2 regions of the Pseudoalteromonas porphyrae genome follow, and region 2 is predicted to be linked to the other one. Evidence: predicted binding sites of a transcription regulator. Region 2 holds the regulator's gene; the other holds the start of a gene.

Region 1 (15,995 bases), on a different contig from region 2:
GCCATTACTCGAAGGTATGCGGATCTCTGGCGAGGTACTGATTAATGAAAAAATTAAGAAAGCGGTAGCGGATGCATCAACGCGTGTCAGTGAAGGTGCGAGCCTTCGAGCATCGCTACAAGAAACCAAATTATTTCCACCGATGATGCTACATATGATCGCCAGTGGGGAAAAATCGGGTGAGCTTGAGCAGATGTTAGAGCGTGCAGCGAATAACCAAGACCGTGAATTTGAAAGCATGGTAAATGTCTCGCTAAAACTCTTAGAGCCTGCGATGATAGCGTCAATGGCAGTGATCGTATTGTTTATTGTTATGGCCATATTACAACCTATTATGGCGATGAATAAAGCGATTGGGCTGTAACAGTTTCAGGGATATCGTAATGCACTTTACTGTATTGCGATGAATTAATTATTAAGAAAAACAGAGGTACATACGTGAATAAACAATCAGGTTTCTCATTGCTAGAAGTTATGGTGGTACTGGTTATCATTGGCATGATCATGTCAATCGTGGCACCAAATATTATGGGTCAACAAGAAGAGGCGGCAATCGATAAAGCGCATTTGGATATCCAGCAGCTTGAAGATGCAATGAGTCTTTATAAATTAAAAAATAAAGCGTACTTAACGACAGAGCAAGGCTTAGAAGGTTTAGTGACACAAACCAGCGTAGAGCCAACACCAAGACGTTTTCCTGAAGGTGGTTTTATTTCTAAGCTACCAGAAGACCCATGGGGTAACCCATATCTATTAATCAGTCCAGGTGAAGTGGGTAAAATTGATATTTTTTCAATGGGACCAGATGGCGAAGCGGGCACTGATGATGATATCGGTAACTGGGACGAAGAAAAACAGTAATGCATAATAATTCAGCGGCGTTATTATTTTTAGTACAGGGCTTAGCATGTTCTTAAGCCCCACAGCTAACTCACGCGCTACAAAATTGAAGCCACCAACGCGTGGCTTTAGTTTAATTGAAATACTCGTTGTGTTGGTGGTCATCGCCTTTGCAACAAAGATGGTGGTATACAGCCTTGATGGCGGTGTTGAAGATGAGCTTGATAAGCAAGCGCTGAGGCTGCATACCACCATTAATATGGCATCTGAATTTGCAATATTAAATCAGGTTGAATTAGGTTTTCATATTGACGAAGATACCTTTGAATTTTTAGTATTTGATGGCGAAAAGTGGATTGTGTTCGATCGCGATAAACTGTTTGCACCCATTAAAGTTGATGAGCGTCTTAAATTGACACTTAATCTAGAAGATCTCGCATGGGCTCAAGATAACCTTTTAGAGCAATCTAACTGGCAGGAGCTGATGAGCGGCGGTGATGACGATGATTTTTTAGAGCTTAAAAAACTTAAAATCCCGCAAGTCCTTATTTTATCTTCTGGTGAAGTTAGCGCGTTTCAACTTGTTTATGAATTAAAAGACGAAAGAGAGCCTCTGTATTTCATTGAAGGGGAGTTTTCTGCTCCTGTAAACCTACGCCGAGAACCTGAATAATGCTTAATAATAAAGGTTTTACTTTACTGGAAGTGATGGTGGCGTTGAGTATATGCGCTATGGCGGGTATTGCTGCTATGCAGGCAACGGGCGATCACATTAATCATTTATCAAGCCTTGAAGAGCAAACTTACGCATCATGGGTTGCTGAAAATGTATTGGTTGAACAACGGGCAAAAGGCAATAAATGGCAAGGAAAAAACGGCGCTAAAGGCACTGAGGTTATGGGGGGCGTTGAATGGTATTGGCGACAAGACGTGGTTGCCACAGCTGATAAAACCTTTGTAAAAGTGACTATTAATGTTTTTAGTGATGAAAAACTAGAATACTCAATCTATGAACTTACTAGCTACTTAAATAAAGGTGGTCGTTAAGTGAAGCAGCGCGGATTTACCTTATTAGAAGTGATGGTAGCGCTGGGCATCTTAGCCTTTGTCATTTTGGCTACTCATCAAATACTGGATTCGACCACTAAAGCAAAAGAAGCGTCGGACGAAAAAATTGCAGAATTAAATGGTTTGCAAACGACATTCAGGCTAATGGATCAAGATTTTAGCCAAATGACAAAGCGAGCCGTTCGCGACGAATCTGGCGATATACAAGAGTTTTATCTATTAGCGGGACGTTATGCATTAAATAGCCAATATGACGGCATAGGCTTTGTACGCGATGGCTGGGTAAACCCAATAAATTTATTACCTCGCTCAGAACTACAAGCAGTGGGTTATCGCGTGATAGATGACAACTTAGAGCGTGTGCATCGGGTGTATGTGGATCAGCTTGATAATCTTGAACCGCGTGTGCAAGTAATACTCGAAAATATTGAAGATCTTAAATTTGAGTTTTTAGATGACAAAATTGAATGGCAAGAGCAATGGCAAAAAAAGGAACTCCCTAAAGCGGTTGCTGTGACTATTACGCGTATTGATGAAGAACCATTAAGGCGCATATTTTTAGTGCCAGGTAATGGCCAAGGGGGCAGTGTTGAACCATAAACCCCAGCAAGGCGCCGCACTCATAATTGTGTTGTTTATTGTTGCTTTAGCTTCAATATTGGCAGTTGAAATGAGTAGCAACCTGCTAATTCAGGTACAGAAAAGCACCAACATTCAAGGGCATCAGCAAGCAAAATGGTACGCCTATGCAGCGGAAGAGTTAGCAATAAAGGCATTGTTACAAAGCAAAAAAGACGATCCGGATAAAACCACACTAAAGCAGATTTGGGCTCAACAAGGTGATGTACCATACCCTGTTGATAATGGCACACTTCAAGGTAAAATTATTGATTTACAAGCGTGCTTAAATTTAAACGCATTGCGTGTAAAAGCAGCAACACAAGCAGGGAGTACAAGTAGAACAAACCCTGCACATAAGGCTCTACTTGCATTGCTTGAAAATATTGAAGACCTGCAATCAGATGAATCAGAAGAAGCGATGGCTGACAGTGTGTTTGATTGGCTAGACGAAGATAGTATTACGTATCGTTCGGGTGCAGAGGAGGACGAATACTTGTCGCGTCAATTTCCGTATATGACAGCGAATAGTTATTTTGCCTCAACATCAGAGTTACGTTTAGTTAAGGGCTTTAACCCGCTTGTAATGGAAAAAGTACTGCCTTACGTATGTGTTATACCAGGTAGTGAGTTATTGGCAATTAATGTTAATACGCTCGACCCCGAAAATGCCTTATTGCTTAGCGCAATGATTGATGGTTTGGATATATCTGGGGCGCAAGCCGTTTTAGCAGCACGCCCAGATGATGGTTTTTCAAATATAGAAGAATTTTTTGAGCAAGTGAATCAACAAGGGGCTCAAAATGTTAAGTCCGTTGAAAAGTTGTTCACCATAAATAGCGAATATTTTAAATTACAATCGCAAGCTGAATTTGTTGAGCTGCGTTTTTCGATGACCACATTACTGCAAGCCAAAGATGGTGAAGTAACGATACTGGCGCGAAAATTTGGAGGCGTACAGTGACAGAAATACTTTTGATCCGCACGGGTCAAACCCAGCAAGATAAAATTAATTGGTTGATTTACTCACCACTAGAACAAGAAATTATTGCCAGCGGTGACTTACCCAATGCAGAGCAATTGAGTGAGTTAACTGAAAAATCACAAAATCGAGAAGTGGTGGCATTGCTGCCTTGTGATCAAGTACAGCTTAAAACCGTTGAGCTACCTACTAAGTGGAATCGTAAACTCGAACAAGCATTACCCTATATGCTTGAAGAGGATATTGCGTGTGATGTTGATGATTTATTTATAGCGATAGCTGAACCGTCAATGATTGGTGATAAGCACGCAATTAATGTTGCGATGACAGATCGCGACTGGTTTGAATCTTGGTTAGCTGTATTTGTTGAGCATGATATAGAAGTATTTAAATTATTACCCGATGCAATATTACTACCTACAGCAGAAAATGATGCCTTAAGTGTAATTGAGCTGGGCGAACAGTGGTTGTGTAAGCACGGCCTGTGGCGAGTTGGCGCAGTAGAGCAAAGCTGGCTAGCAGAATATTTAGCAGCGCTAGGTAATCCACATGTTGAGCACTATAGCCCTGCGTCACAATTCCCTGAGACAATTGATTTAACAGCGCAGACAGATGCTTATGATTTACCATTAGCGTTATTTGCAAAGCAATTACCGAGTGTGAAATTCAACCTTCGCCAGGGGCAGTACCAACTTAAAAAGAAAACGTCTTTATGGTGGGGATATTGGAAAAATGCTGCGATAGCAGCGAGCGTTGCTTTAGTGGGGTCAATCGTTATTAAAGGTGTTGAATTGCACCAATTGAATAGCGAAATAGACATAGCAAAAACACACGTTGTTGAACGTTACCAAAAAGCCTTTCCGGGTAAAGCACTGAACCCTCATCTGATTAAAAGCCAAATTAAAGGTGAGCTCGCCAAACTTGATGGCGTTAGCAGTGCAGGCTTTTTAGACCTTACCAATGAGCTGGTTAGTGTGTTTAGTCAGGTTCAAGAGTTTAAGCCTGAAACGCTACGTTATGATCAACGTCGTAATGAATTAAGAGTGCGTGCTCGGGGTAAAGATTTTCAAACATTTGGTAAAGTTAAAGCAATCCTTGAGCAGCGTGGTTTAACAGTTGATCAAGGGTCATTGAACAATGATGGCGACTTTGTAGTCGGTGAAATAAAACTACGAGGTGCAGCATGAAACAACAGTTACTAAAACATTGGCGTTCTTTAAAAGAGCAAGAACAACAGTTAGTAATGATTGCGGGTGTTATTTTTGTTATTTTTGTACTTGTTATGGGGATTTTTAGACCGCTCAATAATGCCATTGCTGAAGCACAGAAAAATCAGCTTAAACAGCAAGAGTTATTGACTTGGGTTGATACCAGTATTGTTAAATTGAAAGCTGGAAGTTCACGTGCTGTCATCAACAACCAAAATCTAAGTCAAATAGTCAATGCAACGCGTGGCCGTTACGATATTACAATTAGTAAAATGCAGCCGAACGACAACGCACTAAGATTAACGATTGACACAGTGCAATTTAATAAATTAGTGCAATGGCTAGATGAGTTAGTAAATGACAAAGGTGTGATGATCGAAAACCTCGATTTGAGCCGCGATGACAAGCAAGGCTATGTTCGAGTTAGCCGATTGGTATTAGAGAAGTAAGCATGAAAAAAACAGCCACACTTATAGTAATATTTATCATTAGTTTTATCGTGTTTGCTTTGTTAAAAACGCCCGCTGCTGTGGCGCTTAACCTTGCGAGTAAATACGTGCCTCAAGACGTACAAATAGGCAAAGTGTCAGGTACTGTGTGGCAAGGCCGAGTAATGCAACTTCGTTATCAGGGGGAGCAAATTAATAGCTTAACATGGGACATCTCTGGTTGGGCGTTATTTACAGGACAGCTTAAAGGTAATGTTAAGTTTGGTAATGCACGTGAAAAGACGGATATATCCGGTCGTGCAGATTTTAGCTATGGTTTGTTTAATCAAGCTATAACATTGTCAGATACAACACTGCGTTTAACTGTTGAGCGAGCGATGATGCGCTTACAGTTACCTTTGCCAATCAATGCCAAAGGACGAGTGATTGTACAATTGGATGAATTTTCTTCAGGGCAACCGTATTGCAATGCATTACAAGGTGAGATTTCTAGCCAGAATATTGATGTTCAAGGTTTATCTGGTTGGTTTAGCATTGGCCCTCTTAGCGGCCAGTTAAGCTGTAAATCAGGTGATGTTGCAGTGTTGGTTGATCCAGATAATCGCCTAGGGCTCGCAGCCGATGCAACACTCAAAGCGAATATGAACTTTAAGGTCGCAGGGTATATAAAACCTGACGCGTCACTACCAAAAGAAGTGCATGATGCGACTAAGTTTTTAGGCCGTGCTGATAGCGATGGCCGTTTTCCATTAAATTTTTAAGTGTTATTGAGTTATCTTATGCAAATACCTGAATTTACTCTGCAACATAGTCAGCAACTAAGTGCATTTTTAGCGAGCCGAAAAGGCGCAATGACATTGCCGCAAAGCCAAGGTTATTTATTCGCGATAATATGTTCGCCCGAGCCGTTAGATGTTCACGAGTGGCTTGAGCAGATAATACCTGATACACAAGGGCAACTAGAGGAGCAGATGTTATTCTCCTTTATGGCTATGTACCACCAAATTAGCGAGCAAGTCTACGAAACGGGTTTTAAACTCCCTGTAAGCTTGCAAATAGGTGCTGATAATGAAAACTACCTAGATTTACATGAATGCCAACAGTGGTGCTTGGGGTTTGTACACGGCTCGCAATCTTATGTTGATAAGTTAATGCAAGCAGGTTCACTTTCCGTTGAGTTAAAAGAAGCATTGCAAACAGCTTATGCGAGTTTGGGATTTTTTGCTCTAAAGCCTGAAGTGATAGCAACAATTGCTCAACAAAATCAGTTAAGCGATGCGCAACTGAGTCAGCAGCAATATGAGTTAATGGGTGATTTTGCACTAGGTTTTGCTGAACTGATAGAAATCATTGCAGTACAAAGTGGCTTATATACGGATGAGGAAGGCAGCTGGAACTAGGGCGTGTTGACCTTTGTGGATTGAAATTCGTTCAATCTAGGGGCTATTTAATCGCGGCGCGAGGTTTGTAACCTAGCAGGCTAAGTAAAAACCGAGCAAAGCTTGTACGTCCTGCTCACGCCCTTTACCTACATCCGTGTAGGTAACAAATAGTCAATCCCCCTAGGGTATATAGCAGGGGATACCTGCTATATTAGATCAAGTATGATTTCAGTACAGTTTTGCGGGCATTTAGCGATGCCTTTTCCATGCTGCTGAGTTTTTAAATCTAACGTCAGCACTCCTTGGCATTTTTCGCACTTCACGGTCTGTCCTTTAGCGAGCTTTTTCAGCAAGTTTTTATGCTGGTTAAACGACGCGCTGCTTTTTTTTGTTAATGCTGAGAAATCCACTATTTAGCTCTATTTTCTATCAGTGACTCGGATACGATAGAACACACTGTAGCTAGACGATCTTCATAAAAATATAAATTAAGGTCTTTACTATTACAGTAACGCGTATGGAACAACTGCAGTTGCTCATCTGTTTTTAAGGTATCTTCTAGATACTCGCGCTCAGATCCTGATAGTGTGAGTGCAGAGCTAATTCGGCTTTTAGCCATGCTAGCACCTCTACCTCGGTTTATATTTCCAGCATCACTGAGTACGCCAACACCTTCCCCTAATAGTTTTTCTCTAGGTTCTTTTATCATTGGGTGGTCGATAGTAAATAACGCAAGTATTACAACAACAAGTACAAGAAATTTCTTCATATGAATAAACTTTGATCTAAGCGGGTATGAATTGACCACTAGTGTAATAAAATGCACCTTTGTAAAGCAAGTAAGTTAGGTGAATAAATTATTAGCATTGAATTTCAGTTTTTCTAAATAGAGTTGGTATAATGCTTATGAACAATTAGATTTTTCAGAAATCTCTGAACATAACGAAGCGCTATGTCAGTTTCTGCACTATTTTTAGTATGAGCTTTCTATATTTTATTTATTGAATAAAGCCATATGATTGTTCAACTTTCATTCTCCAAGCGGCGTTGAGGAACTTCGATGGAAAAGCAAATAAAAGTAAAGAACATACCTTCTGAGGTGAAGATCGAGAAACCAGATCTTAATGCCCCACAAGATAGATTTAACCCCCGAAACCGCATTTATGTGCGTGCAGTAACTGGTTTACACCAACTGCTAAGGCAGCGTATCGGTTTTCTTGGCATGTTAGCGTTTATGGCGTTGCCATGGATAAACTTTAATGACCAACAAGCCGTGCTATTTGATTTGATGGGTCAAAAGTACAATATATTTAGCCTAACGTTATGGCCGCAAGACTTTACTATTCTTGCTTTTATTTTAATGCTTGCCGCATTTGCATTATTTTTAGTGACTACCTTCTATGGCAGAGTGTGGTGTGGCTATACATGCCCCCAAACAGTGTGGACCTTCATCTTTATTTGGTTTGAAGAGAAATTAGAGGGGACTGCCAATAAGCGCAAAAAGCTTGATCAGCGGCCGATGGATTTCGATAAGCTGTGGCGAAAAACAGCTAAACATACGAGTTGGATTGCATTTTCGCTTTACACTGCACTGACATTTGTTGGTTATTTCACACCTATCCGAGAGCTACTTCCTGATTTTATCACCTTTAATGTGGGTGGTTATGCGCTTGTGAGTATTTTAGTATTTGCAGCGTGTACATACGCAAATGCGGGATGGATGCGTGAAATTATGTGTTTACATATTTGCCCCTACTCACGCTTTCAATCAGCAATGTTTGATAAAGACACCTTCACCGTTAGTTATGACGAAACTCGCGGCGAGAATCGTGGTCCTCGTAGCCGTAAAGACGATCCTAAAAATCTAAACCTCGGTGACTGTATTGACTGTAACTTGTGTGTTCAAGTATGTCCGACCGGTATCGATATTCGAAATGGCTTGCAGGCAGAATGTATAAACTGTGGTGCGTGTATTGATGCATGTGATGGTGTGATGGATAAAATGAGTTACCCACGTGGGCTTATTTCATACACGACGGAGCGTAACTTAGAAACGCCGGATAACAAAACAAACCCATTGCGACCTAAAATTATTGGTTACATTGTGATTCTAGTTATATTAAGCACTGCGTTGGTTGCAAATATAGTCATGCGTAAACCGATGGACTTAGATATCATAAGGGATAGAAATCAGCTTTATCGAGTCGATTTTGATGGTTTAGTTGAGAATACATACACCCTTAAAGTAATTAATAAAGCGCAATACGAGCAAAGCTTTAATATTAAAGTTGAAGGGTTGGAAAACTTTAAATATATAGGCAAGCAAACTTTCACTGTGCAGGCCGGTGAATCACATAATGTACCATTATCACTAGTAATGGACCCATATGATTTGAAAAAGCCTATGACCGAGTTTAATTTTATCTTATCGCCAGTGGATGAGCCGAGTTCACAAATTTCGCAGCCGAGCAACTTCTTTAAAGCACGATAGTTAAGTACACTATCACTTAATAAAAAGCGGGATTTTCCCGCTTTTTTTATATTGATGAGAATTATGAGTAAATTTAGCTTTGTAGACTTAACCCCAGATTCAATTTTAGATGCCGTTGAAAGTATCGGCATTTATGCCGAGTCTGGCTTATTAGCATTAAATAGTTATGAAAACCGTGTTTATCAATTTAAAGCTGAAGATGGCAATCGCTATGTTGTTAAATTTTACCGACCTGAGCGCTGGAGCAAGGCACAAATACTAGAAGAGCACTTATTTGCAGCGGAGTTAGCTGATGCCGAGGTGCCTGTTGTTGCGCCGATTAGTCGTAATGGTGAGAGTTTATTTGAACATGACGGCTACTTGTTTACGCTGTTTCCAAGTGTTGGTGGACGTATATTTGAAGTTGATAATTTAGATCAGCTTGATGTACTTGGGCGTTTGATAGGCCGAATGCATCAATCAGCAAAAGTCAGTGAATTTAGTCACCGGCCTACAATTAGCTGTGATGAGTATTTAGATACAGCTAAAATTCAGCTTCAAAACAGTAATCTAGTGCCAAGTAGCCTAACTACAGCGTTTTATACCATTTTGGATATGGTGATCGATAAGACCAAATCACTCTATCAACAAGTCAGCACAATACGCCTGCATGGAGACTGCCACGCAGGTAATATTTTGTGGGCGGGTGATGCGCTCATGTTTGTAGATTTAGATGATAGTCGCCAAGGTCCTGCTATTCAGGACTTATGGATGATGCTAAGTGGCGATCGAAACAACCAACTGTTACAGTTAGATACCTTGGTGGCGGCCTATGAAGAGTTTTGTGATTTTGACCACTCTCAGCTTAAATTGATTGAACCATTACGTGCTATGCGTATGATCCATTACATGGGATGGTTAGCTAAACGCTGGGATGATCCTGCATTTCCACGGAACTTTTCGTGGTTTGCGGATGACAAATACTGGGAGCAACAAATTTTAGCATTAAAAGAGCAGTATTCTGCACTACAAGAACCAGCGCTAAAATTACTGCCATAAATAAATTATTTTAAAAAAGTGAATCGAGAGTCCAATGCTTAAAAAATTAAAACTGAGTCTTCTACTTTTATGTTTACCCTTTGCAGCTATGGCCGCAGACTTTAAAGCGGGTGATCAATATGATGTATTGAATATTGAAAAAAGCAAAACGCCCCAAGTAACCGAGTTTTTCTCATTCTATTGCGGACATTGCTTTAAGTTTGAGCCCGTCGCTAAAGCGATCGAAAAAAGCTTGCCTGAAGGTGCTGAGTTTATTAAAAACCATGTAAATTTTCTTGGTGGTTTAACACCACAAGTGCAAAGTAACTTAAGCTACGCTTATATCATTGCTAAACAGCATAATAAAGGTGAGAAAATTGCGGATCAAATCTTCAACAGTATTCATGTTCAACGCGCACCGCTTGATAACATTAAAGATGTTAAAAAGTTACTTGAAGTGAATGGTATTGATAATGATACATTTAATAGCGATATTGCCAGCATGCCAGTTATTTCAGCAGAGCGTGCTATGCAAGATAAGCAAAATAAATATTCTGAAATGGGCGCTTTGACCGGCGTACCAACATTCATCGTAAACGATAAATATAAAATAAATATCAATACCATTAAGAGCCAAGAGCAGCTTAATGAGTTAGTAGAATTTTTATTAGAACAATAATTTTTTGGAGTTAATTGATTATGATTAAATTAGTTAAAGCAGGATTACTTGCCTTATTACTACCTTTGGCGGCAAATGCGGCGCCAACGACTTACGAAGAAGGCGTGCATTATGAGATTGTCTCTGAGCGTGCGAGCAAAAAACCTGAAGTAAAAGAGTTCTTTTCATTTTATTGCCCAGCGTGTAATAACTATGAAGCGCTACTGGCTGAAGTTAAACCAAAATTAAATACAGGCGTTGAGTTCAAAAAAAGCCATGTGGATTTTGTCGGTGTGCGAGACCCAGAAAATCAGCAAATGATCTCTCAGGCTCTAGCAACAGCTGAAGTGCTACCACAAAAGGATGCATTGATTGCCGCTATGTTTAACCATATTCACGCCAAGCGCGCAAAGTTTAACGAATTAGCAGATATAAAAGATGTATTTGTTGCCCAAGGTGTTGATGGCGACAAGTTTGATAAAGTTTATAAGAGCTTTTCAGTGCGCACTATGAGCTCGAAGATGAAACGCGATCAAAATTACTATAAAGAAAAGGGCGCACTACGTGGCGTACCAACCTTTATCGTCAATGGTAAGTATAAGCTTAACTTAGGTCGTGAAACAGGTATTACAGAACCTGATGATATTAGTAAACTGATTAACTATTTAGCTGCTAAATAGCTAAATACAAAATTATGATGAAAGCCCCGGATGCGGGGCTTTTTTGTTTATAGAGATGCATGATGGAAAAGATTTTCGTATCGAGTTGTTTGTTGGGCGCCCCCGTACGTTATGACGGTAAAGGCCAGGCATTAAAACACCCCCAATTAGCCACTTGGCAGCAGCAAAAAAGAATCGTTTCTTTTTGTCCGGAAGTTGCTGGTGGCTTACCAATTCCACGAGCCCCTGCAGAGTTAAAGTCACAAAAAGTAATAACCAAAAGCGGTGAAGATATGACTGCTGAGTTTGAGCTTGGTGCTCAAAGAGCGTTACGCTTTTGTAAGCTAAACCACATTCGGTTTGCATTACTAAAAGAGTCGAGCCCGTCATGTGGGCGAAATAATATCTACGACGGCACGCATAGCGGTATAAAAATCATAGGTATGGGTTTAACTGCGGCATTATTAGAGCAAAATGATATAAAGGTATTTAGCGAAATGCAAATACCAGCGCTGTTAAAAGCACTGGCACAGGAAGTATAGCTATTTTATCAAAGCGCCTTTTTTTGTAAAAACACGCCCGACTCAATATGGTGGGTGTATGGGAACTGATCAAAAATAGCGAAACGTTTAACGTCATGCGTACGGGTTAAGTGGTCTAAATCGCGTTCTAGTGTCTCAGGGTTACACGAAATATAAATAATGCTCTCGTAATTGGCGACTAAATCACATGTTAATGTATCCATGCCTGCGCGTGGTGGATCTACTAAAATAGTTTGACAATCGTAGCTGGTTAAATCAATTCCTTCTAACCTAGAGAATGTACGCTCGCCGTTCATTGCTTGCGTAAACTCTTCACTCGACATACGAATAATATCTAAATTGGTTACATTATTTTTAGCAATATTATATTGCGCCGAATGCACCGATGACTTAGATATTTCTGTTGCCAATACACGGTTAAATGAGCCAGCTAGCGCAATTGAAAAATTACCATTGCCGCAATAAAGCTCAAGTAAATCATTCTTAAGAGGTTTACATAAATCTTGTGCCCACTCCAGCATTTTGATGTTCACTTGTGCATTGGGTTGAGTGAAGCTATTTTCTACCTGCTGATAAATAAGCGCTTGGCCATTAACCGTTAAGTGCTCGGTTACATAGTCAGTGCCTAGTACTTCTTTTTGTTTACGCGCGCGACCAATAAAGTCAATTTTAAATGAATGGCTTAGCTTTTCTTTTAAGGCTTTTATTTCAGCCATCCACTCTTCATCAAGTGGCTTGTGGTAAAGTAAACTTACTAAAATTTCACCACTGAGAGTCGATAAGTAGTCAATCTGAAACAGTTTGCGGCGCAGGATTTCACAGTCTTTAAGATTATCAATCATCGCTTTCATTACTTCACCAATTAATGGCGCAGCAGGGTCAAACTCATCGACCCTAATTTTTTCTTTTGTTGCTTGGTCAAACATGATGTGAAACAGATCGTCGCCATCATGCCAAACTCTAAATTCAGCTCGTTGACGGTAATGAATTGGTTCAGAGGCAAATACGTCTAGTTGTTCAACACCAAAGCGTTGGAATTGCGCAATGATACGTTGCTCTTTTTCTGTTAATTGTGCATCGTATTCAGTTGTATCTATCTTTATAACCGCCATTACCTAATACCTTATCTCATTATGCTGTTTATCGGCGCTATTGTAGGGGGCAGAGAGTATTTGTCTAGTTTTGAGTAATAGTAAATGCTGTTTTTTTGTACGTATCGCTTTAGTTATTCGTTTTTAGGCCGATAATGAAGTAAGCAGAAATAGGAGTCGGATCATGAAAATTGGTAACTTTGGCTTTGTTCCAAATAATAATGTCAATAAATACAGCAATAAAGGCGCATTGCAGCAGCCTACAATACAATCTCCCCAAGATAGCTATCAGCAACGTGGCAAAGAATTAGCTGCAAAAGTATTGGGAGATAAAATGGCTGAAGCCTTAGGTTTGCCGATCGCTGAAGAGAAAAAAGACAAGCCACTGTTTGATTTTGATGAAATTGTCAAAAATGTGCTTAGCTTTGTTACTGGCGCAGTTAAAAAGGCACAGGTCGATGGCGCAGACAATGAGAAATTAAAAGGTATGCTTGATGACGCACGTAAAGGTGTGCAAATAGGTATCGATGGCGCGTTTGAAGAACTAAAAGATACCGGCATCTTAAATGATGAAATTGAAGAAGGTATAGAAAAGTCAAAAGAGGGCATTTTTAATGGCCTCGATGAATTTGAAGATGACTTATTTAATCCCAAGCCAGATTCAGTAAGTGTTACGCAGGCGCAATATTTAAGTTTAAGTAATAACGCGCAATATAACTTCACGACCGCAGAAGGTGATGAAGTGAGTATTAGTTTTGCCGATGCATTCAAACAGCAATCAGCAAGTAGTTACCAGCGTAATGGTCAAAATGAAGGTTATGCGAGTGAATCATCGCAATCACGAGAGCTATCATTTAGCATGTCAGTCAATGGCGATTTAAATGAAGATGAGCAAGAAGCCATTAACGCCCTTATGGAAGACCTACAGAGTGTCAGTAAAACATTCTTCGGTGGTGACATGGAAGATGCATTTGAGCAAGCTAAAGAGCTAAATCTAGGTAATGAACAGCTGGTGGCATTTTCAATGGATTTAAAGCAAACCAAAACGTTCGCGGCAATAAAAGGCTATGAAGAAAATAAGCCTGCGCCAGAAAAAGCAATTACCGAGAAGGTCGCGCCATTTAACAGTGATTTAAAAGATGCATTTAATAAAGCAGGTGATCTTGCATTGCAAAATGAGCTGTCAGGTATTTTGCAATGGTTAAATCAAGATCAGGAAGAAGTCGGCAAGCTAGTTGATTATACCAAGGCCATGTTTGAACAAATGAACAAGTTACGCTCAGCAACACTAGAGGGTGAAGCTTAAGCTTTATTTTAGAAGATGTGCATGGCAAACTGGTCAGCTTAGGTTTAGTTTGGAGCGAGTCGTTTGTCAGCACATATAATGGTATTTGATTCTGGAATAGGGGGGACAACCGTTCTTGAGCATATTCAGAAGCAGCTCCCATATGCACGCATTAGCTATTTTATGGATAATGCATTTTTACCCTATGGTAAATTGAACCAGCAAAAAATTATTGAACGCCTCAGAGGTTTACTGCACTTTATCGAAGTGAACTCACTTAACGTTGATGTGTTAGTTATAGCATGCAATACGGCATCCACTTCAGCATTGAGTGCTATTCGATCATTAACACACATTCCTATAGTAGGCGTAGTGCCTGCCATTAAACCTGCCGCAAGTATCACGAACAGTCATCACATAGGCCTACTCGCAACACCAGCAACGATAAGCAGCCCATATACACAGCAATTAATCGAAGACCATGCTTCATCTATCACTGTTAGTTTATATAGTAGTGTCGCGTTAGTCGCTATTGCTGAATATGCCTACTTAAATGGAGTGGTCGACACAGACAAGTTAAACGCCGAGCTTAGAGAGTTATCAATTAATCAAAGTATTGATGTTTTGGTATTAGGGTGTACGCATTTTCCCATTTTAGCGTCGGCGATTCATGCATTTTATCAAGGCAGCATTAAATTATTAGATTCGGGAGCGGCGATAGCAAAGCGGGTAGAAACTGTGCTTATAGAGAAAAACTATTCCTTAAACAGCAAAGTTACTTTTGATCACAAAAAAAAGCCGCTGCATTATTATGCAACGGCTTCTATTGTCATTGATGAGCAACCGGTGGAGCTAGTTACACTGACTGATCCGATTCAGAACGAAAAGAGTTAGGCTCGTCATCTTGTTTTTGTTTTGCTTCACGAACTTTCAACGTACGTTGTTGGAACTCGCTATCGTTTAACTTAGCAATTGCATTATCAGCATCTGACTCTGCCATTTCAACAAAACCAAAGCCGCGGCGCTTGCCAGTATTTTTATCCTTTAATAAACGAACATTAAACACTTTACCTTGCTCTTCAAATAAAGCACGAACAACACCTTCATTTGCACGATAAGGAAGATTGCCTACATAAAGTGTTTTTGTCTTTACTTCGGCTTCTTCTAAATCGTCAGACGACATTGCAGCAATAACAACACCACCAATTAGTAAACCAGCACCAAATAACAGTGCAGGACTTAATTGTAGGCTTGAAAGCGCAAAATTAACTATAACGAAACCAATAACAGCAAGGATAACTGAAGAGATAAGAGATTTTTGATCGGGTAATTTCATTTTTGATCTACCAATAAACAGGAAATAAACATTAATTTAACATTGTGAACTTGCTATCTTAACGCGATAAATGAACATAGCAATGGTATTTATGTGAAATTATCTAATTTAGCTTAAAAAAACAGCTCTGTAGTAGGCGTGAATTATCATTTTAAGCCGATTAGCACGCTTTTTGAGCGAACAGTCAAAATATCGAAAAAAAGTGTTGATCTGTTTTTGGATCTCCCTATAATGCGACCCCACTGAGACGGGAAACGCCAACGCATAGCGAGGCACGGACTTATCAGAGAGTTAAATAAAACTTCGGTTTTAAATATTCCAAAAGAAAATTTAAAACAAAGTGTTGACTCGAAAAATAAAGGGTGTATT
Region 2 (14,546 bases):
TATCGTTACTGCTCACGGCTATCTAAGCCTTGCTCCAGTAATTGATTTAAATTTTCAACATCAATTAAGGCACACATTTTTTCTTTAATAACACCGGCAAGCCAAGGGCGCTTGCCATTTTTTGTCCGCCACTTAACATCTTCACTACGCAGTGTAATATTATTAACTAACTTTTCAGCTAACAACCCCCACTGGCTATCACCTAACGTGATCAGGTATTGGTAATTTAGCTTATCTTCTAATTCTTGTGTATACTTTTCAGGCATTACCCATCGAGCAGTATCCACAACATTTAGGTTTTCCTCACGGTTTAACATGACTCCTTTAAACCATTTTGGTTTCCCAAACAATTGATTCACTTCGCTTAACTGATGTATACCACCTAGCGCTTTTAACGGTACGGCAAGCGTTAAACCCGCCACTTCAAAGAACAACGCTTGAAATTCACCATCAAAATAATCCTCTTGACGTTGAATAGGGGTTTTCGGCTGCGTTGTACTAAGTTTCGGCTCAGTATTTGCTATACCTTTGATCTTAGCTTGGATCTGTGGTTTCTCAAGGACGGGGTTTAATTGTTCAGTAATTTCTTCTTCATGAGGCTTCACATCTTCAAGCGCATCCAACATTATAATTGGTTGTTGCGATGCCTTTGCTGGTAAATCTGTATTTTTTTGAGTTGAAGTAACTTGCTCAAGCAATTTAGCTACAGGCTGTAAATCAGTTGAATCTTCGTCCTCGCACAGTAAAGCCCCCAAATATTGGGTCATAACTTTTTCATTAGCAAATAACTGCTTGCTCATTAATTAACCTTGTTCAATCAAATAATCGAGTAATGCACGATAGGCGTATACACCACGAGATCGTGGACAATACTGAATGGGCACCTGTTGAGCAAGACTCGCATCACGAAATTTAGTATCTACTGGTATTACTCCAGGCCACACTTTTTCTTGATATGTTTGTTGCAGTGTTTTGTATGCTTCAAGAGAAGCATTAGTTCTCTTATCATACATTGTAGGGATAATGGTATATTGATACTGCTTTGATTGCGAGCTTTGCATTAACTCCATAGTTCGCATCATTCTATCCAGCCCTTTTAATGCTAAAAACTCCGTTTGTACCGGAACTAAAATACGCTCACTTGCAGCCAAAGCATTCACCATAAGAACACCAAGTACTGGTGGACAATCTAAAATAGCGTAATCATAATGATCACTAATTTTTGCTAAGGCTTTTTTTAATATCAACCCCATACCTGTTCTATTACCCATACTGCGATCGAGCGTCGCAATTGCCATGGTGGCCGGCAGGATATCTAAATTATCTATATTAGACGGACATAAAGCCTGTAAAATTTCTTCACTTTGCATCGAGTTACCCCGTGCAAAAATATCGTAAACACTGACTTCTAAATCTTCAGAGTCAATTCCAAAATAATAAGTTAATGATGCATGAGGATCAGTATCAATCAATAATACTCGCTTTCCCTGCAGCGCTAAAATACCAGCAAGACTGACAGCAGTGGTTGTTTTACCCACTCCGCCTTTTTGATTTGCCACCGTCCAAATTTTCACATCACACCTTATTTTTTTTCGTTGCGCGTTGTAATTCGTATTCCACCATGTGGTAATTGGATCACTTTAATAGTGTTATCGTCCGATGGCAACTCAATTGATTCAAGTTCGGGCTCTTCGATTGCTGGGCCACCTTCTACTTTCAGTATTTTTGGCGGTAATCCATATTTAGATAAGGCAACAACCACTTTACGATTTTCAGCGCGCCCTTGTTCTGTATCATTATCAGCAAATGGCGAATATTGACCGTAACCCTCAATTGCCATTCTGGCAGGGTTTATACCTAGGGCTTCTAACTCGACTAAAATAGAAGTTGCACGAGATACTGATAGCTCCCAATTAGAACGGTAAATTTCGTTCTGTATAGTCTCATTATCCGTATAACCACGCACTCTTATATAATTATCAACGGGCGCTATTATATCTTTAACGACACCGATCACCGTTTTCGCACGACTATGTGCGACAGCACTCCCGCTAGAAAATAGCATGCCTGAACTTAACTCAATAATTAACCAATCTTGATGTAATTCTAAACTTGCTTCACCATCACGAATTTCATCAATCAGTGCTGATTGCAATTTAGTTAACAAACTATCTAAGGGTTTGCCTAAATGTTTTTGTTTAATGTTACTAGTCTCACTTTGCCCATCGAGTAATTCGGGCCCAGCTTCTTGTTTTTGTATGCTTTCACCAAACAACAAGTCATTTTCTGGCGTAACGCGGTCAGTCAATAATCCTGTGCCTGTAACACCTTTACCTTCTTGACTATGTTGGCGAGCTGATTGATCAAACACCTGCTCCAATGAATCTGATAGTATTTGAAAGCTTTCATCTTTATTGATTGCTATTGCATACATAACAACAAAAAACGCAAACATAATTGTCATGTAGTCAGCATAAGATACAAGCCAACGCTCAGTGTGCTGATTGCTTGCTGCTGAAGAACGAAGACGACGGCGGATCATAAATATTACTCTTGCATCAAGTTAGGGCGCTCAACGCGATATGCTTCTAGCTTTAATTCAATATTTGCTGGGCTGTCACCTTGGCTCATTGCAATGATGCCTTCAGCTAATAGTTCATGTAAAAGCATTTTTTGTTCAACTTGATATTTTAGCTTATTCGCCATAGGTAAAAATAAAAGATTTGCCAAACCGACACCGTAAATAGTTGCAATAAATGCCGTAGCGACACCTGCGCCAAGTTTTTCCGGTTCGGTAATAAATGACATTGCCTGAATCAGGCCAAGCACTGCCCCCAGAATACCTATCGTGGGACTGTAGCCCCCTAAAGCCTCATAAACTCGACTTGATTCAAGTAGACGATCTCGCTCTAGTAATAAATCGATTTCAAGTGCATCACGAAGCTTATTCTCGCTTGCACCATCAATGAGCAAACTGAGGCCTTTCGCCGCATAGGGGTCCGGGTGGGTAAGAGCTGCATCCTCAAGAGCTAAATACCCCTCCTGACGAGCTTTATGAGACCATGCTTTTACTTGCTCAATCGCACTATCTATATCGCGTTTTGGCGGGAAAAAAACCCAATGGCTAATTTTTAAGGCTTTAATGAAAGTACTTGCTGGAGATTGCAACATCACAGCACCTAATGTACCACCGAGCACTATAACTAAAGCAGGACCATTGAATAAGGCACTAACAACGCCTCCCTCTAGTACATAACCAAAAGCAATCGCGCCTAACGCGATTGCTAAACCAAAAAAAGATAACTTATCCACAACCTATCTCTCGAACGATTCGCCCTGCTACTTCATCGAGCGCAAGACTTGCAGATGATAGACCTGCATTCGCAACGGCTTGTGGCATACCATAAACAACACTTGTTTTTTCGTCTTGTGCCCAAATAGTTGCCCCTGCTTGTTTAAGCATTCTAGCACCGTCGCGGCCATCAGCTCCCATACCAGTCAACACAACTGCTAATACATCACCTTGGTAAGCTTTTGCAGTACTTGCAAAGGTTACATCTACGCTTGGCTTATAAGTGATCCTAGCACTATCGTCTTCAAATACCTTTAATGTTCGACTGCCACCACGCCCCTCAATCAGCATTTGCTGACCTCCTGGCGCGAGGTAGGCGACACCAGGTAACAGTCTGTCACCTTGTTGTGCTTCTTTTACTTTAATTTGACACAACCCATTTAAACGAGCCGCAAAAGCAGGTGTAAACGCTGCAGGCATATGCTGTATCAGTAAAATAGGATGAGGGAAATTGGCTGGTAACTTTGTTAAAATTGCTTGCAATGCAACGGGCCCACCCGTTGATGTTCCTATCGCGACAATTTGGTATTTTTTTCCTGATGCACGTAAACTATTAGATGACGCTACAGAAGGACTGGCAGGTCTACTGCTAAAAGTACGATCAGGCTGAGGAGTTGTTAACGATCGCGCTGAAACTCCACCGACCCTTGTTGGTGTTTTAGGTGCTGTTGGTCGTGTTTGAGCTGTTGGCCTACTAATACGTGATAGGCGCCTGCGGCTAATTTCTTTTACTTTATTTTGTAATAACTTAACTGCGTCTTCATTATTACGAGCGATATCTTCAAATTTTTTCGGTAAAAAATCCAAAGCTCCAGCATCAAGCGCATCTAATGTTGCTGTTGCACCATCACGGGTTAATGAAGAAAACATTAAAATAGGTGTAGGGTTTGCAGCCATGATTTCTTTCACAGCACTAATACCATCAAGCACAGGCATTTCGATATCCATGGTGATTACATCTGGACGTAACTGACTGGTCTTTTCTACTGCTTCACGGCCATTAACCGCAAAACCAATAACTTCAATATCCTTATCTTGCTCTAGTATTTCACTCACACGGCGACGAAAAAAACTAGAATCATCAACAACTAATACTTTAACTGCCATTGGTATTCTCTTGTTAAGTTTATCAACGGGAGTAATTTAGACTCCCGTATTAAGATAAATATATGGTTATCCTGCGTAATGCTTCAATAGATTAGGAACATCTAAAATCAAGGCGATACCACCGTCTGAGGTAATTGTTGCCCCAGCCATACCAGGTGTCCCTTGCAATAAAGCATCCAATGGCTTGATTACTACTTCTTCTTGGCCTATTAAAGAATCCACCACAAAACCAACTTGCTGAGTTCCGATTTGCACAATAACCACATGGCCTTGTGCTTTTCGTAATGATCTATCAGCTCCTTTGACCAACCAATGCTCTAAATAAAACAGCGGTATCGCTTTCTTACGAACGATAATAGTCAACTGACCATCAACCACATTCGTTTTAGTTAAATCCAAATGAAATATTTCATTTACACCGGCCAAAGGTAAAGCAAATGTTTGCTCACCAACTACCACCATTAATGTGGGTAGAATCGCTAAAGTTAACGGCACTTTGATTTCAAGTATAGTGCCAACACCTAATTCCGATTGGATATTAACGGAGCCATTAAGCTGCGTGATTTTGGTTTTCACCACATCCATTCCAACACCACGCCCTGATATATCTGAAATCTCTTCTTTGGTAGAAAAGCCTGGTGCAAAAATTAAGTTATAGGCTTCAGTATCAGATAATCGACTCGCTTGATCATGATCTAACACGCCTTTATTAATCGCGATCTTTTTAAGTTTCTCTGCATCCATTCCTGCGCCATCATCTTTGATGGTCAGTAAAATATGATCGCCTTCTTGAGAAGCTGAAAGTGTGACTGTACCTGTTCGAGATTTACCACTTGCTTCACGCACGTCTGGCATTTCAATCCCGTGGTCAACAGAGTTACGTACTAAATGCACTAATGGGTCAGCTAAAGCTTCAACTAGATTTTTATCTAGGTCAGTTTCTTCACCAACAAGTAATAAGTTTATATCTTTTTTCAAACTACGCGCTAAATCTCTTACAACTCGTGGGAAACGACCAAACACTTTCTTAATCGGCTGCATTCGGGTTTTCATTACGGCACCTTGTAAATCAGCCGTAACGACATCGAGATTAGAGATAGCTTTACCCATAGTTTCGCTATCAGTATTTGTTGCTAAGCTTACTAAACGATTACGAACCAATACTAATTCACCGACCATATTCATTATTTGGTCAAGGCGCTTAGTATCAACACGAACTGTTGTTTCTGCTTGCGTTGGTGCTGGTTTTTTAGCTACCGCAGCTGGTTTATCAGCAACTTTTGCAGGCTGACTCACTGGTGCTGGCTTAGAAACTGGCGCAGGAGCAGCAGCTTTAGGTGCTGCGGGTGCTACTTTTGGAGTAGCCGCTGCAATAGGTGCTTCTTCTGTCGCTTTTGGAGCACTGCCTTTACCATGTAATTCATCAAGTAATGCTTCAAATTCATCATCACTGATTTCATCATCGGTTTGACTTACCACGGGTTTATTTACCGGTGCTATTGGGTCTTTTGGTGCTTCAGGTTTGCTGACCGGAATATCATTACTAACAGCACCAAAACTACCTACACCATGTAATTCATCCAATAAATTATCAAACTCGTCATCGGTTATATCACTACTATTAGCACTACTTGCCGTCGTACTTGATATTATCGGACTTTGTCCTTTGCCATGAAGTTCATCAAGCAAATTTTCAAATTCATCTTCCGATATATCATCAATTTGTGTATCGGCTTGCGGGCTATCTACTTGTCCATCAAATAACAAATCAAATGCAAATGGATCGTCACCTGAAGCTGACTCATCATTTACTTCAGCTGGTGCTTCTGTAACTTCGATGGCGCTTTCTTCATCAGCTGTGGGCGGTTGCCCCAATCTATGCATTATCGCTAATAATTCAGGATCAGCAGGGGTCGGCTTTTCTCTACTTTGAATTGTAGCGAACATCTCATTTATAGTATCTAATGCTTGTAGGATAACATCCATCAGCTCAGAATTTACTTTTCGAACACCCTGGCGTAACAAATCAAAAACATTCTCTGCACCATGACAAGCATCAACTAACTCGGTCATGCTTAAAAAACCGGCGCCGCCTTTAACCGTATGAAATCCACGGAAAATTGCATTGAGCAACTCGGTATCATCAGGGTTATTTTCAAGTTCTACTAGCTGTTCTGATAAAAGCTCAAGAATTTCTCCAGCTTCAACTAGAAAATCTTGTAAAATATCTTCATCGACTTCAAAGCTCATGCAGTCTTCTCCTCTTAGAAACCCAAGCTTGATAACAAATCATCAACTTCATCTTGTCCTGAGACAACATCATCACGTGATTCTTTATCAATTATTGGCCCTTCAGGACCTGCAAGTGTATCTTCAGCAGGCGGTGTTTCAATGGCTTGTTGTTGTACTTTAGTGTCGCCATCATCATGGGTACCAAATGCAGTAAGCAAATGGATTAAGCTATCTTCAACTTCTCTTACAAGTTCAATAACACGGCGAATTACTTGCCCAGTTAAATCTTGATAATCTTGTGCCATCAATACATTGGTCATTAGACCTTGTAATTCATCAGTCTTAGAATGCGAGTTATTCATAAACTTATCTAAGCTATGGCAGAGCGTTTTAAACTCGCCCAATTCAATTTCACGGTTCATCAAACGATCCCATGTGGGTTTGATATGTGAAATTTCATCTGCTAGTTGCTGAGCTATAGGTAAACTAGCCTCTACCGCATCCATCGTTTTATTAGCAGCACTTTCTGTCATTTCCATAACATAATTGAGCCGCTGTTTAGCATCCGGTAAGGCTTCGGTGGTTAAATCAGCTAGACGTGTATCGAGTTCAAAATTTTTCAGCGCATCATGAAGTTGGCGAGTTAACTTACCAACTTCTGCAAAAAGTTCTGACTGCTCTTTTGACGCCGCATCTAGAATTAGTTGATCAGCTTTGTCTTGTTCACCGTTTTCTAAGTAAACCACAAGCTGACGGGCTTGCTCTAAACTGATCTGAGGCGCAGCAGGTGCTGACATAAGCCTCTCCTCTTTATTTAACCTAAACGCTCAAACACTTTTTCCAATTTGGTTTTTAGTGTTGCTGCAGTAAATGGTTTAACGATGTAGCCGTTAACGCCGGCTTGTGCAGCAGCTACAATTTGTTCTTTTTTAGCTTCTGCGGTTACCATTAACACTGGAATATGCTTAAGCGTATCATCCGCTCTGATTGCTCTTAGCAAATCAATACCTTGCATTCCAGGCATATTCCAGTCTGTCACAACAAAATCAAACTCTTGATTTTGCAGCATCGGCAAAGCTGTTGAGCCATCATCAGCTTCTTGCACATTAGTAAAACCTAAATCCCTTAACAGATTTTTGATAATACGTCTCATCGTCGAAAAGTCATCAACAACAAGAATTTTCATGTTTTTATCCAAAACATCCTCCGGTGAGGTCTGAACCTATATTTACTTACTACTAGTTTATCCAGTCATTGATTTTTGCTTTAAGCTTAATCATCGCCTGACCATGTATCTGACTCACACGCGATTCACTTACATCGAGTATGTGCCCAATTTCTTTTAAATTCATTTCATCATTGTAGTAAAGCGATAGCACTAAACCATCTCGTTCTGGTAAAGACTTTATTGCCTCTAGCAATGATTGATTAAACTTATCATTTTTAACATTATTAAAAGGCTTATCTAGTGCTAAATCATGTCCAACTGGTGTAATTACATCTTCATCAACACCAAGGTCTTCAATGCCTAGTATTTTACTAGAATTCACATCATTAAGAATATGATGGTACTCATCTAGCGTAATATCAAGTTTTTCAGCAACTTCAATATCTTTTGGTTCACGATTAAGTCCACTTTCTAACTCTGATATCGCTTCTGCAACCATACGACTATTGCGATGCACCGATCTTGGAGCCCAATCACCACGCCTCATTTCATCAAGCATAGCACCACGAATACGAATACCTGCAAATGTTTCAAAACTGGCGCCTTTAGTGGCGTCAAAGTTTTTCGAGGCTTCAATTAAACCAATCATTCCTGATTGAATTAAATCATCCAACTGTACACTTGGTGGTAAACGAGCAATTAAATGGCACGCCACTTTTTTGACTAATGAAGCATGGCGCTCAACAATCACATTTAAGTTCTGTGTAGATTGATATCCCATCGCTTTATTCACCGATGCCGTCATAATTAGCCGTTTACTAATTTTTCTATGAAAAATTCTAAATGGCCAGATGGTTGATTAGGTATAGGCCATTTTACTGCTTTTGTCGCGAGTGTTTTAAATGCAATTGCAGCTGGTGAGCTAGGAAACAGCTCTACGATTACTTTTTGACGGCGCGTAGACTTTCGCATATTTTCATCATAAGGCACCGTTGCAACTAGTTCCATCGACACATCTAAAAAACGATCTGTGACTTTAGATAACTTTGCAAATAACTCATGACCTTCACGTATACTGCGTACCATATTAGCGACTATTTTGAACTTGTATACGCCGTGTTCACGACTTAATATTTTAATAAGCGCATAGGCATCAGTAATTGAAGTGGGCTCGTCACATACGACAACCATCACATCTTGTGCGGCGCGCGAAAAACTGAGCACCATATCTGAAATACCGGCTGCAGTATCAACAATTAATATATCAAATTCGGTATTTAGCTCACTAAAGGCACGAATAAGACCGGCATGCTCTGATGGCGATAATTCAACCATACTCTGCGAGCCGGAGGTAGCGGGGACTATTTTTATCCCTGCGGGGCCTTCAACTAAAATTTCATCGAGCTCACATTCACCCGACAATACGTGAGACAAGTTACGCTCAACACGTAATCCTAACATCACATCACAGTTTGCTAGGCCTAAATCGGCATCCAATACTAATACTCTGTTTCCGAGTTGACCCAAAGCAATCGCAGTATTAAGTGAAACGTTTGTTTTACCAACGCCTCCCTTACCACCAGTGACAGCGATAACCTTAACGCCGTTATTATTGTTTTGACTCATTTTACGCAGGCCACTTGCTTGATCTAATACTGTGTTAATCATACATCCCTACTGTGCTTGACGCTACTGCTTGACGTCGCGAATGTTGTGCTTTTGTTCTTTTTAAATACAATTGTTCAGCTTTTTTTACTAATTTCTCTGCATTAGCCACCCGGATGTCCTCAGGGACTCGCTGACCATTAGTAAGATACCCTATTGGGAGGCGATTTTGAATCGCTATACTAATTATCTCACCTAAACTTAGTGATTCATCTAATTTGGTGAAAATACAGCCACTTAATTGTACTTTTTTAAAGTGTCTTACGGTTTCTTGTAAAACGTTAATTTGCGCTGTTGCACTAAGCACCAAGTAATTGCGAATATCAACTCTTTGATTGCGCATTAAGGTGTTTAATTGCTCTGTTAAACGTAAATCACGCTGACTCATTCCCGCCGTATCTATTAATACTAGACGCTTATTTCGTAAATGGTATAAAACTTCAGCTAATTCATTAGCATCTTTAACTTGCTTAACACCACAGCCGATAATACGTCCGTATGTAGCTAGTTGCTCATATGCACCAATACGGTATGTATCTGTTGTGATCAGTGCCACTTTATCAGCGCCATACTTTTGTGCACCCAACGCAGCAAGTTTTGCAACTGTCGTCGTCTTACCAACCCCTGTTGGACCTACTAATGCAAATACACCACCTTGACGTAATATTTCATTATTAGTTGTATGCATCTGATTTTCAATCATTTGCAATAAGGCTTGCCATGCTTGTTGACGTGATACATCGTCAGGAATAAAGCATGCCATTTGGTCTGCAACTTCACTATCAATCCCCATACCTATCAAGCGATCTATCATGCATGCTCTTGTTGGGTCACGACGAGCCATATCCTGCTGCATTAAACCTGATACTTGATGCTCTAACAACTGACGCATTGCGGCCATTTCATCACGCATTGCTGTTATCTCATCTGTTTTTGCAACCTCTTTAGTAGGCATTGAGGTATCTAGATCATCAAAATCACGGTCTAAGTCGTCATCAAAACCTAAGCTATGAGCTTGAGTTTGTGGGCGTGACACTGGCGCGGTATCTCGATGATAAAAATCTTGTTTAGGCTTTACTTCACTGTGTTGACGAGCACTGTGTTTTTGTTCTTGGTATTGGCTGCCTGTATCAAATCCAGATTGACTAAACATTGATGCAAGTTCAGGTGAGCGTGGACGTGGTGTTTGACGCTCTAACAATGCTTGCAAGCTATCTGCAACTTTTGCTTGTGGTTCAGGCTGAGAGCGCTGTGGTGCTGGCTTTACAAAGTTTGAATTTGTTTGTGCCTGCGCAATAGCTGGTTTTGCTTCAGGCGCTTTTGGGGCTGCTTTGTCATAATCAACAGCGGCAACGATTTCAACACCGTTCGCAAGTTTTTTATTTGACATAATAACCGCATCAACACCTAGTTCATCTTTTACTTCTTTAAGTGCCGTGCGCATATCTTTAGCAAAAAAACGTTTAATTTTCATAATTCAACCCCTTTAAAATCCGATTATTGGCCTACTGAGCTGACAATCTTGATCTGTCTTTCGTCTGGTACCTCTTGATAAGACATCACCCGTAACCCTGGTATGGTGTACTTAACAAAACGAGATAACACAGTGCGTAACATTCCTGACGTTAGCAATATCGAAGGTTCACCGGCCATTTCTTGATTTTGATGCGCTTCATTTAATGATTGCTGAAGTCGCTCTGCAAGTCCTGGTTCAATTCCGGCACCTTCGTCGCCTGCATTCTGTAGTGACTGATGCAACATCTGTTCCAACTCAGGCGCCAAGGTTATGACAGGGATTTCTGATGACATACCAACAGCGTCCTGAACAATTAATCTACGCAGTGAAATTCGCACTGCAGCCGTTAATACATCAGGGTCTTGGCTACGTGGGCCATACTCTACTAGGGTTTGTACTATTGAACGCATATCGCGTATTGCGACACCTTCATTTAATAAATTTTGTAAAACTTTAACGATTGTTGTCAACGGTAATACATCTGGGACTAAACCTTCAACTAAACGAGGGTGACTCTTAGCTAGCATATCAAGTAAATTTTGTACTTCTTCATGGCCAAGTAGTAAAGCTGCACTATTTGTAAGTAGTTGACTAATATGGGTCGCGACGACAGTGGCAGCATCTACAACGGTGTAACCTAATGATTGCGCTTCATCTTTTTGATCGGGTTTAATCCAAACTGCATCTAAACCAAAAGCAGGGTCTTTCGTCGCAATCCCTTTAATCGCTCCAAACACTTGTCCCGGGTTAATCGCTAACTCGTCACCATGTTTAAGCTCCCCCTCACCACTTGAAACACCCATCAGAGTAATTCTGTATGCGTTTGGATCTAATTCTAAGTTATCGCGAATGTGTACTGGCGGTACCAAAAACCCTAACTCTTGAGAAAGCTTTTTACGTACACCTTTAATTCGATTTAGTAGCTCACCACCTTGTGATTGATCAACGAGCGGAATTAAACGATAGCCCACTTCCAAACCAATAACATCGACTTGCTGAACATCATCCCAGCTAAGTTCTTTTTGCTCTTTTTTATTTGCAACACCTGTTCCTGATGCACCACCATTCGCTGTTTCAGCTTCTTTTACCGCTGCGGCTTTGATCTTACTTTGTTGAGTGTAATATGCTAAATACCCCAGTAGTGCACCAAGGCTTAAAAATGCAAAGTGTGGCATGCCTGGCACTAAGCCCATTACAATCAAAATGCCTGAGGCGATAAATAGTGACTTTTCATTGCCAAGTTGTTTCTTAAATTGATCACCCATATTGAGCGATTCATTTTGACGGGTTACTACAATGGCCGTACCAATTGAAAGGAGTAATGAAGGTAATTGAGCAACTAGGCCGTCACCAATAGTAAGCAAAGTGTACACTTCCATTGCATTACTAAAACTTAAGTCATGTTGGATCATTCCAACAAATAAACCACCTACAATATTGATAATCAAAATAACGATACCGGCTATGGCATCGCCTTTTACAAACTTACTGGCACCATCCATAGAACCATAGAAATCAGCCTCGCGAGTAACCTCTTCACGACGGTCACGTGCTTGCTCAGCGCTTATAAAGCCTGCGTTCAAATCAGCATCAATTGCCATTTGCTTACCTGGCATTGCATCAAGGGTAAAGCGTGCAGATACTTCTGAGATACGGCCCGCACCCTTAGTGATTACTACAAAGTTGATGATGATCAGAATTAAAAACACCACTAGACCAACTGCGTAATTTCCGCCAATTACTACGGAGCCAAAGGCTTCAATAACTTTACCTGCAGCATCGCCTCCATTATGGCCTTCTAAAAGTACAACTCGAGTGCTGGCAACATTGAGCGCTAAACGCATGATGGTTGCAATAAGAAGTACAGCTGGAAACATGCCAAATTCTACTGGCTTCATGGTGTAAACTGTCACCAATAACACAACTAGTGCTAAAGCTATATTAAACGAAAAAAGAATATCGAGTAAAAATGGCGGTAACGGTAAAATCACCATTCCCAGCGCAGCAAGTACCAGTAAAGGGGTACCTACACCTTTTAAATACTCTTTTTTATCTCTATTAAGTTGTTGTAATACAGCTTTAAATTCCATAATTCTACAATTTCAAAAAATTGACACTACACGGAATTTGCAATAACTATTCCAGTTATTAATTATTTATTAAAATAGGTTAATAACTAAAAATCAATGCTTGTAGGCATCGGGGATGGGGAGGTTTTTATTAAGTTTTGTCGGGCGTTTACCACGGCCTTTTTGAAAGCGCTTAAGCTGAAAGACAAATGCGAGCACTTGCGCTACAGCCGTAAATAATTGATCCGGTATTTGATCGCCCACCTCAGCGGTATGATATAACGCACGCGTAAGCATTGGGGATTCTACAATTGGCACTTCATTACCTAATGCTACTTTTCTAATTTGCATAGCCATCTCATCCACACCTTTAGCAAGCACGATTGGTGCACCTGCACGCTCTGTGTCGTACTTTAATGCAACTGAGTAATGTGTTGGGTTAGTAACAACAACGTCAGCATCGGGCACATCTTGCATCATTCTACGTTGAGACATTTGTCTTTGAGTTTGCCTAATCCGCGCTTTTATTTGCGGATCACCTTCGGAGTTTTTATATTCATCTTTTACTTCCTGTAAAGTCATTTTAAGTTGTTTATGATGAGTATGACTTTGATAAGGAGCGTCTATTGCTGCAATAATTGCCATGGTGCATGTGAGTCCTAAAAACATCCACGCTAAAATTTCTAAAGAATGAAGAATGTTCCCGGGCGCCCCCTCAATACTCAGATGTAGAATTTCATCAAAAAAGGTATTAATCAAAAAAACAGCAAAACCGGCGACCACTGTAAATTTTAAAATAGATTTAATCAATTCAACGCCTGCTTGCGGCCCAAGCATGCGTTTAATACCTTTAGCTGGGGACATTTTACTCGCTTTGGGTGCCGCAGCTTCCCAGCTAAAATTGAAGCCGCCTAACAGTGTATTACCAATAATACCCGCTAAAACAATAATAAAAACAAACATCGCCATTGGAAAAACAAGTGCATCGGCAACTTCAGCCCAAACAGAGAACATCTTTGTTGTATCGTATGTTTCACTGCGATTTAAACTAAGCATTCGGCCCATAATATTATACAGACCCTTACCTATATCAGGGCCGTACATTAATAAGGAGATTGCAGAAAAAATCAGAACGAACATAGTACCCAACTCTTTTGAACGGGCTACTTGGCCTTTCTTTTTCGATTCATCTATTTTTTTACCCGTGGGTTCTTCTGTTTTTTCTTGACCTGAATCTTCAGCCATCACTGCCTCCTAAGGGGAACAACCAACTAAAGTACACATTAGCTCAACCATTTTTAACCATTGAAATTCAAATTGAGTCATAAAGTTACCAAGGGTAGCCCAAATAATGACTAAACCGGCCACCAATGTAAACGGAAAACCAATTGAGAAAATATTTAACTGCGGGGCTGCTCGGGTCATCACGCCAAATGA

What was found. The regulator FliA, encoded in region 2, starts transcription of late flagellar genes. The targets are predictions, from matches to a motif close to CTAAAGNTNNNNNNNNNNNNGCCGATA.
Region 1: ADS77_RS20450 (DUF5610 domain-containing protein) is a predicted target of FliA. The motif match lies at 13,134-13,160, and genes of this name have one in related genera.

Annotation. Positions count from the first base shown of each region.
Region 1 is NZ_LHPH01000035.1:11,904-27,898, forward strand. Features, by position in the region: gene gspF (type II secretion system inner membrane protein GspF) at 1-364, shown strand, start outside; gene gspG (type II secretion system major pseudopilin GspG) at 439-861, shown strand; gene ADS77_RS20370 (prepilin-type N-terminal cleavage/methylation domain-containing protein) at 908-1,513, shown strand; gene gspI (type II secretion system minor pseudopilin GspI) at 1,513-1,887, shown strand; gene gspJ (type II secretion system minor pseudopilin GspJ) at 1,888-2,508, shown strand; gene gspK (type II secretion system minor pseudopilin GspK) at 2,498-3,490, shown strand; gene gspL (type II secretion system protein GspL) at 3,487-4,695, shown strand; gene gspM (type II secretion system protein GspM) at 4,692-5,165, shown strand; gene ADS77_RS20400 (type II secretion system protein N) at 5,168-5,926, shown strand; gene ADS77_RS20405 (UPF0149 family protein) at 5,945-6,565, shown strand; gene ADS77_RS20415 (hypothetical protein) at 6,957-7,316, opposite strand; gene ccoG (cytochrome c oxidase accessory protein CcoG) at 7,608-9,038, shown strand; gene ADS77_RS20425 (serine/threonine protein kinase) at 9,102-10,076, shown strand; gene ADS77_RS20430 (thiol:disulfide interchange protein DsbA/DsbL) at 10,111-10,734, shown strand; gene ADS77_RS20435 (thiol:disulfide interchange protein DsbA/DsbL) at 10,755-11,393, shown strand; gene ADS77_RS20440 (DUF523 domain-containing protein) at 11,456-11,914, shown strand; gene trmA (tRNA (uridine(54)-C5)-methyltransferase TrmA) at 11,923-13,026, opposite strand; gene ADS77_RS20450 (DUF5610 domain-containing protein) at 13,190-14,311, shown strand; gene murI (glutamate racemase) at 14,375-15,184, shown strand; gene ADS77_RS20460 (RNA recognition motif domain-containing protein) at 15,147-15,626, opposite strand.
Region 2 is NZ_LHPH01000007.1:317,850-332,395, reverse strand. Features, by position in the region: gene ADS77_RS08550 (chemotaxis protein CheW) at 6-800, opposite strand; gene ADS77_RS08545 (ParA family protein) at 804-1,574, opposite strand; gene ADS77_RS08540 (flagellar motor protein MotB) at 1,583-2,542, opposite strand; gene ADS77_RS08535 (flagellar motor protein) at 2,548-3,312, opposite strand; gene ADS77_RS08530 (chemotaxis response regulator protein-glutamate methylesterase) at 3,305-4,459, opposite strand; gene ADS77_RS08525 (chemotaxis protein CheA) at 4,526-6,709, opposite strand; gene ADS77_RS08520 (protein phosphatase CheZ) at 6,724-7,488, opposite strand; gene cheY (chemotaxis response regulator CheY) at 7,506-7,889, opposite strand; gene ADS77_RS08510 (RNA polymerase sigma factor FliA) at 7,930-8,640, opposite strand; gene ADS77_RS08505 (MinD/ParA family protein) at 8,667-9,527, opposite strand; gene flhF (flagellar biosynthesis protein FlhF) at 9,520-10,998, opposite strand; gene flhA (flagellar biosynthesis protein FlhA) at 11,022-13,130, opposite strand; gene flhB (flagellar biosynthesis protein FlhB) at 13,224-14,354, opposite strand; gene fliR (flagellar biosynthetic protein FliR) at 14,364-14,546, opposite strand, start outside.